3 regions of the Desulfobacter sp. UBA2225 genome follow, and region 1 is predicted to be linked to each of the others. Evidence: riboswitches for the same ligand, from Rfam matches in the RefSeq annotation. Region 1 holds a riboswitch; each other region holds the start of a gene.
The links. A riboswitch is a leader RNA that binds a small molecule or an ion and turns the genes downstream of it on or off. The one in region 1 is predicted to bind thiamine pyrophosphate.

Region 1 (2,272 bases):
CGGCTCTGACAATCCGGCAGGCTATTACCGGCTTGCCTACTTAAAATCTGCGCTGAGGCAATTTGACCAGGCAGCCCCCTTGCTGGAAAAGGCCTGGTCCCTGAACAACAAACTCATTGACGTATTTACCCTGAGAATCAGAAATGCCGTGGCTCAAAAAGAATTTGACACCGCCCATGACCTGTGTACTCAGCAGATGGATGCATTCACGGATAACAATAATTTGAAGGCGCTTGTGCACAGCACCCGTGCAAATATTTACCTGGCCCAGGAGGATATGAAACAGGCAGAATCAGAACTGCTGAAAGCCGTTGACCTTGCCCCGGATTATCTGAGTCCCTACGGAACGCTGGCAAAAATATACCTGTCCCAGAAAAATATTGAGGACGCAAAAAAACAATATCTGACCATGATTGAAAAAAACGATAAACTGGCCCCGCCCCATATGTTGCTGGCCGTCCTTTTTGAAGCGGAAAACAAATTTGATGACGCAGAAACCCATTACCGTAAAGCCCTTGAAATCAATCCCAACTATGCAGCCGCCGCCAACAATCTGTCATTTTACCTGGCAAGCCGGACAGATAAATTTGACGAGGCCCTGGCCCTGGCAAAAACAGCGAAAGCCCTTTATCCCGAAGATCCGAGCATCATGGATACGATGGGATTTGCCTATTATAAAAAAGGGTTGTACGGAAATGCCGTTGCCGAATTTTTGGACTGCCTGGAAAAACAACCAAACCATCCCATTATCCGCTACCATTTAGGGCTGGCGTATTACGGAAAAGGGGAAAAAGAGCAGGCACTCAAAGAGCTGTCCAAGGCCCTGGAGCTTAATGATAATTTCCCCGGGGCCAGTGACGCAAAAAAATTGATAGAGGAAATGAAATAACTCAATAAAATAGATCAGTAGTGTCCGGTTAGGTTTTTGCGTACATTTTAAAAACGCTGTTTTTGATACTTCTTTAGAATTTAGCTGGGGGCGCTTGCAAAAGCTGAGAAGGAAACATTTTCCTGACCCTTGGAACCTGATGCGGGTAATACCGACGTAGGGAAGCGGATCATGCCTCTTCAAGTAAGTGCCTACCTATAAAAATACATTATCTGCACCGGGTTGATAATAAAGGTTTTTCTTCGGAGGTCAGCATGGATAAAAAAAGAAGTTTTGACGAATTTGCACAAGCATATGATGCGTGGTTTTTTGACAATATGAATCTGTTAAATTCAGAGGTGAACCTGGTCGCTTATTTTATGAAAGATGCGGGTGATACTTTTTCTGTAGGGTGCGGAAGTGGTCTTTTTGAATCAATCTTGAAAAGAGATTTTAACATTTCCATTCAGTACGGTCTCGAACCATCAGAGGGAATGGCTGAGATTGCCCGTAAACGGGGGATAAGTGTTGAGGTAACCACAGCGGAAGACGCCGATCTGGGCGAAGAACAATACGATACGATCCTATTCAACGGCACACCAAGCTATATCAATGACCTGCAGTCCGTGTTTCACAAAGCATATACTGCTTTGAGAAAAGGAGGTAAAATCGTGGTTATTGATGTTCCTAAGGAAAGTTCATACGCAACCATGTATAACCTGGCAAAAAGTGTCGAAACATGGGAACATCCATTATTGGAAGGAGTTCACCCAAGGGACCCGTATCCAATTGAATTTGTAAAGGTTGCAAACTGGCGTACAACTGCTGAGAAAGTCGAGATGCTTAAAACAGCAGGTTTTCAAGACTTTGATTATGCTCAAACGCTCACTAAACATCCGCTATACTCAAACAATATGGAAGAACAACCAATTCCGGGGTTTGACTGCGGTGATTATGTTGCCATTTGTGCCTTTAAGGAACGAGCACGAAATAAGATGGCCAATTAAAATTTCTAAACGTACGGCCGACAATGGCCGACTGTTTTGAAATGGTCGAGTTATTTAAGGCTCATTCCTAAAAAATAAAAATAGAGGAATCAGGGGGTGATGAAGAATATTAAAGCAGCAGGAAAATACACTCAAAAGATGTGGGATGCGGTATCTTCTATTTATGAGGATACAATCGCTCATCCCTTCGTTGTACAACTGGCGAAAGGCACATTAGATAAAAATAATTTTGCACATTTCCTGTCGCAGGATATCCTTTATCTCAAGGATGATAATCTGGCTTTGGACCTGTTGGCCGAAAAAGCTCCCAACGAATCTGAAAAGCAATTCTTTCAAATGTTAGCCAAAGATGGGCTGGACATTGAAAAAGCCCTTCACAATGAGTTTCTGAAATATT
Region 2 (2,272 bases), on a different contig from region 1:
AGAACCTGTCCTGTTGCCAAGGGGGAATCCACGGGAATTATAGCCAGTCATTGGTGTTCCGCTAAAGCTGGCTTGGTAAAGTGTGCAACCTATGGGCATTGCAACCGCTAGCAACGTTACTTCTCCACCGTCTTGTATTGCGTTATCAGCGGTTCCTGCACCATCACCATTGTCAAGAAAGACCGTATATTCTCCCCCCTGAGTCGGGAACGTCACCGTTGAAAAGGTAATGCCTACACTGCAATTGCGTTTAAGCGCTTCAGATTTGGCTTTCTGCATATTGGAATAGAGGTCACGTGCCGCCGCTTTTAAGCGATAATTGGGCAACCAGGACATGACATTTGGGATTGCAATGGTCATGGCGATTGCCATGATCGCCAATACAATAATGATTTCCAACAACGTAAAACCTGTGGCAGTTTTTAATATTTTGTTATTCATGAATTCTACTTTATAACTAAAATATTTTCATAGTAAGTGTAGTTGGTTATAAAATTGGGTTCAGCCCCAGCTGAGTGGGCGTTATTAAATTTATTATTCAATTATTATGCCAAAATCAAAAAGTGTGTCAATTTTTAATGCGTTTGTCCTGACAGAGGCAGGCTCGCCCTTGATTCTCTTGAAAGCCAGTCTGCCATTGGAATAAATCGAATTGATTATATTTCATCGTTTTGATTTTATTTCAATGCATTGTATTTATAAATTTAAATTCTATTCAAAACCTCTGATTGCCAAACAGACTCTTAATCCATTGACAGAACCTTCCGAATCAAGTATGTGACATTCCAGTTAATCACGGGGGTGCTTTCGTAAAAGCTGAGAGAAGTTGGCTCAAGACTTCAACCCTTGGAACCTGATCCGGTTCGTACCGGCGTAGGAAATGTGGTTGAAGCTTTGGCATAGAGCTTGTCTGTCATTTCCCGGCCCTTTCGTTTCAGTTTCCCCCTATATTTATAGATAGAAATATAAAACAGGAGATGTACATATGTCACAGTCATATACGACTCAGATGGATGCAGCCCGAAAAGGCATTCTCACCCCTCAGATGGAACAGGTTCTCGCCAATGAATCCATTTCAAAAGAGGAGCTCATGGAGGGCCTTGCCCAGGGTCGAATTGCTATCCCTGCCAATAAACATCATTTAAACCTGAAAGCGGCAGGTGTGGGAAAAGGACTTAAAACCAAAATTAACGTCAATTTAGGCGTATCCAAAGATGTCTGCTGTTTTGATTCGGAAATAAAAAAAGCGCAGTTGGCCATAGAATACCAGGCAGATGCCGTCATGGACCTGAGTGTATCCGGCGACACTGAAACATTTCGAAAGCGTCTGGTGAAACAAATTCCTGTGATGATCGGTACGGTCCCCATTTATGACACCTTAACCCGTACCGGAAAACCCACAGAGGAGATAACCCTCGAAGAGTGGTTTGAAACCGTTGAGATCCATGCCGCCAACGGGATTGATTTCATTACCATTCATGCCGGACTTAACCAAAAATGTGCCCGAAGCATAAAAACCAATCCTCGATTGTGCGGCATTGTCAGCCGAGGCGGGGCTATTCTGTTCGAATGGATGGAAAAAACCGGCAACGAAAATCCTTTTTATGAACACTTTGACCGTCTACTGGATATTTGCCAGGCCCATGATGTCTGCATCAGCCTGGGGGACGGACTCAGGCCGGGTGCCATAAAGGATTCAACAGACGCCCCCCAGATCGAGGAACTGATCACCCTGGGAGAACTGACCAAGCAGGCCTGGAAAAAAAATGTGCAGGTCATGATTGAAGGGCCGGGTCACGTGCCGCTGCATGAGATAGAAATGAACATGCAACTTCAGAAAAAGCTTTGCCACAACGCCCCGTTTTATGTGCTTGGTCCCCTGGTTACCGATATTGCCCCCGGCTACGATCATATCACCTCCGCCATCGGTGGTGCCCTGGCCGCTATGCATGGTGCCGACTTTTTATGTTATGTCACCCCGGCCGAACATCTGCGTTTGCCAACCGCAGACGATGTTAAAGAAGGTATTATGGCATCGCGGATCGCCGCCCATGCCGGAGATCTGGCCAAGGGGCTTAAAGGGGCCGAGATTATTGACCATAAAATGAGCAAAGCCCGGGGTGAGCTGGACTGGGAGGGTCAGTTCGACTGCGCCCTGGATCCGGAAAAGGCAAGGAGTTTCCGAAAATCTTCGCAACCCGAGGAACAAGATGTCTGTACCATGTGTGGTGATTTTTGCGCTGTTAAACGTACGGCGAATCTGCTTAAGCAT
Region 3 (2,272 bases), on a different contig from region 1:
CTGGTCAAAAAAATGGGGAACGTCAAAATCCCGGTATCGCTCAACGATCTCGTAAAATGACATAATCTAATCCTCTTTATACCTCGTCAAGGAATCCGGTGAGTGGAGAAGAGGCCCGGGCAAGGGTAGACTCTTCGGCCATTTCAGCCAGGTAGGCAGCCCGTCCGGCCTTGACCGCGAAATCAAAGGCGCGCCCCATGGCTTCCGGGTCCCGGGCCGTGGCAATGGCTGTATTCACCAGAACCGCATCCGCACCCATTTCCATTGCAGCCGCTGCCTGGGAAGGCTTGCCGATTCCCGCATCCACAACAATGGGTACGGAGACGTTTTCAATTAACATGGCAATCAGTGGTTTGGTCTCCAGCCCCCGGTTGCTTCCGATGGGTGCGCCCAGAGGCATCACCGCCGCGGCACCGGCGTTTTCCAGCCGTTTGGCCAGGGGCAGGTCCGGCAGGACATAAGGCAGCACCTGGAACCCTTCTTTGGCCAGAATCTCCGTTGCCTTCAAGGTCTCCCAATTGTCCGGCATCAGGTATTTCATATCGGTGATGACTTCAATTTTAATGAAATCACCACAACCGGCTTCCCGGGCAATACGGGCAATGCGTACGGCCTGTTCTGCGCTGCGGGCGCCGGATGTATTCGGCAGCAGGGTCACATGTTTGGGGATGTATTCAAGGATATTTTCAGACTGAGCCGTGATGTCGACACGACGCAAAGCGACAGTGATCATCTGTGAACCGCTGGCCGCGAGCATCTTGGGAATTTGCCCATGGTTGCCGAATTTCCCGGTACCGGTCAGTAACCGGTTACTGAATTCTTTCCCCCCCAATCGAAGTACATCGTCTTTCATAATCAGCCTCCTCCGACAAAACTGAGCATCTCCAGGCGATCATCTTCCTGAAGTTCAGTTGTCGGCCAAAAATCCTGTTTGATGATTTGCCGGTTAAGTTCAATAACCAGCGCCCCTGCATCGAGCTTTTTACAGGCGATCAACTGTGCCAACGTGCATGGCTCTATGCGTTCCTTGTTTCCATTGACAAAAATATTCATAGGCAAAAATCCTAAATAAAAAAAGCCGCTTGCTCTCAAGGGAAGAGCAAGCGGCTATAAAAATGCCTAAATCCGAATTTTTCCGGGTTTACTATTGTCTTGTCCGCTCTTCCCTTCGCCAGTATTATCCGGATCAGGTTCAATGGGTATTATCTCAGACGCTGTGCGCCACCCCAAACGATAAATCAAGCTATATATAGATTAAAAAGCTTTGTCAACCCTGGACTAAATATCAAGAGTTCCCTTAAAAACGGTTTGGGCAGGCCCAGTCTTAAAAATATGGCCGCTGGATTCATTCCATGAAATGTCCAGGTCCCCGCCGTCCAGATTAACACGCACCTGACGCCCTGCCCGTCCCGTGAGATGAGCGGCCGTAACGGCAGCACAGGCCCCGGTGCCGCAGGCAAGGGTTATCCCGGCCCCGCGTTCCCACACCCGCATTTTTAATTGCCTGTCAGAGACGACTTCAATGAACTCCACATTGGTTTTTTCAGGAAAACGAGGATGATTTTCCACCATGGGACCAATTGTTTCAATATCCACCAGTGACAAGTCATTCACAAAGATCACGGCATGTGGATTCCCCATGGAAACACAGGATACCAACATTGTGCCCTGGGCTGTCTCTATGGGCACCCCGAGGGCCATATCCCTGTCATGGACAAAAGGAATCTGCTGAGGCACAAGCCTTGGCACCCCCATATCCACGCATACGGAGACCACCTGTCCGCTTTGCTTTTTTTCAATCCGGGGCACCACGGTTCCGGCCAGGGTCTGAACCTTTATTTCATCTTTTACAAGAATATTGTTTTCGTACAGATACTTGGCAAAACAGCGCATGCCGTTGCCGCACATTTCAGGTTCGGACCCGTCTGAATTGATGATTATAAACCGAATATCATGGGTATCAGAATGCCGGGCCAGGATAATGCCGTCGGCACCGATGCCGAACCGCCGGTGGCACAGGCGCACAGCCAGATTCGAATAGTCAATATACCCTGCAATCGTCTTGTCCCGGTCATCCAGCATGATAAAATCATTGCCGATACCGTGCATTTTCCAGAAATCTATACGCATTGTTTATCCTTATCTCTTTTTCTCTTTTTAACTCACTGAACCCGGGACAGGGTCTCAAGAATATGCTCACCAAGCGCCTCAACCTGCCAGTTTCGCATGCCCGGAATCCGCAACAAATCTTCCGGGCTTGCCGGCTTGCCCG

Region 2: it holds a riboswitch for thiamine pyrophosphate, as region 1 does, so the genes downstream of both, thiC (phosphomethylpyrimidine synthase ThiC) here and B3D59_RS02740 (class I SAM-dependent DNA methyltransferase) in region 1, are expected to answer to the same signal.
Region 3: it holds a riboswitch for thiamine pyrophosphate, as region 1 does, so the genes downstream of both, thiS (sulfur carrier protein ThiS) here and B3D59_RS02740 (class I SAM-dependent DNA methyltransferase) in region 1, are expected to answer to the same signal.

What each region holds. Positions count from the first base shown of each region.
Region 1 covers NZ_DDYV01000051.1:4,315-6,586, forward strand. Annotated here, with positions in the region: gene B3D59_RS02735 (tetratricopeptide repeat protein) at 1-889, shown strand, start outside; TPP riboswitch at 966-1,069, shown strand; gene B3D59_RS02740 (class I SAM-dependent DNA methyltransferase) at 1,144-1,875, shown strand; gene B3D59_RS02745 (TenA family protein) at 1,975-2,272, shown strand, end outside.
Region 2 covers NZ_DDYV01000223.1:42-2,313, reverse strand. Annotated here, with positions in the region: gene B3D59_RS11295 (GspH/FimT family pseudopilin) at 1-441, opposite strand, end outside; TPP riboswitch at 788-899, shown strand; gene thiC (phosphomethylpyrimidine synthase ThiC) at 986-2,272, shown strand, end outside.
Region 3 covers NZ_DDYV01000216.1:8,613-10,884, reverse strand. Annotated here, with positions in the region: gene thiH (2-iminoacetate synthase ThiH) at 1-63, opposite strand, end outside; gene B3D59_RS10900 (thiazole synthase) at 77-853, opposite strand; gene thiS (sulfur carrier protein ThiS) at 856-1,053, opposite strand; TPP riboswitch at 1,145-1,239, opposite strand; gene dapF (diaminopimelate epimerase) at 1,279-2,130, opposite strand; gene B3D59_RS10885 (ribonuclease D) at 2,163-2,272, opposite strand, start outside.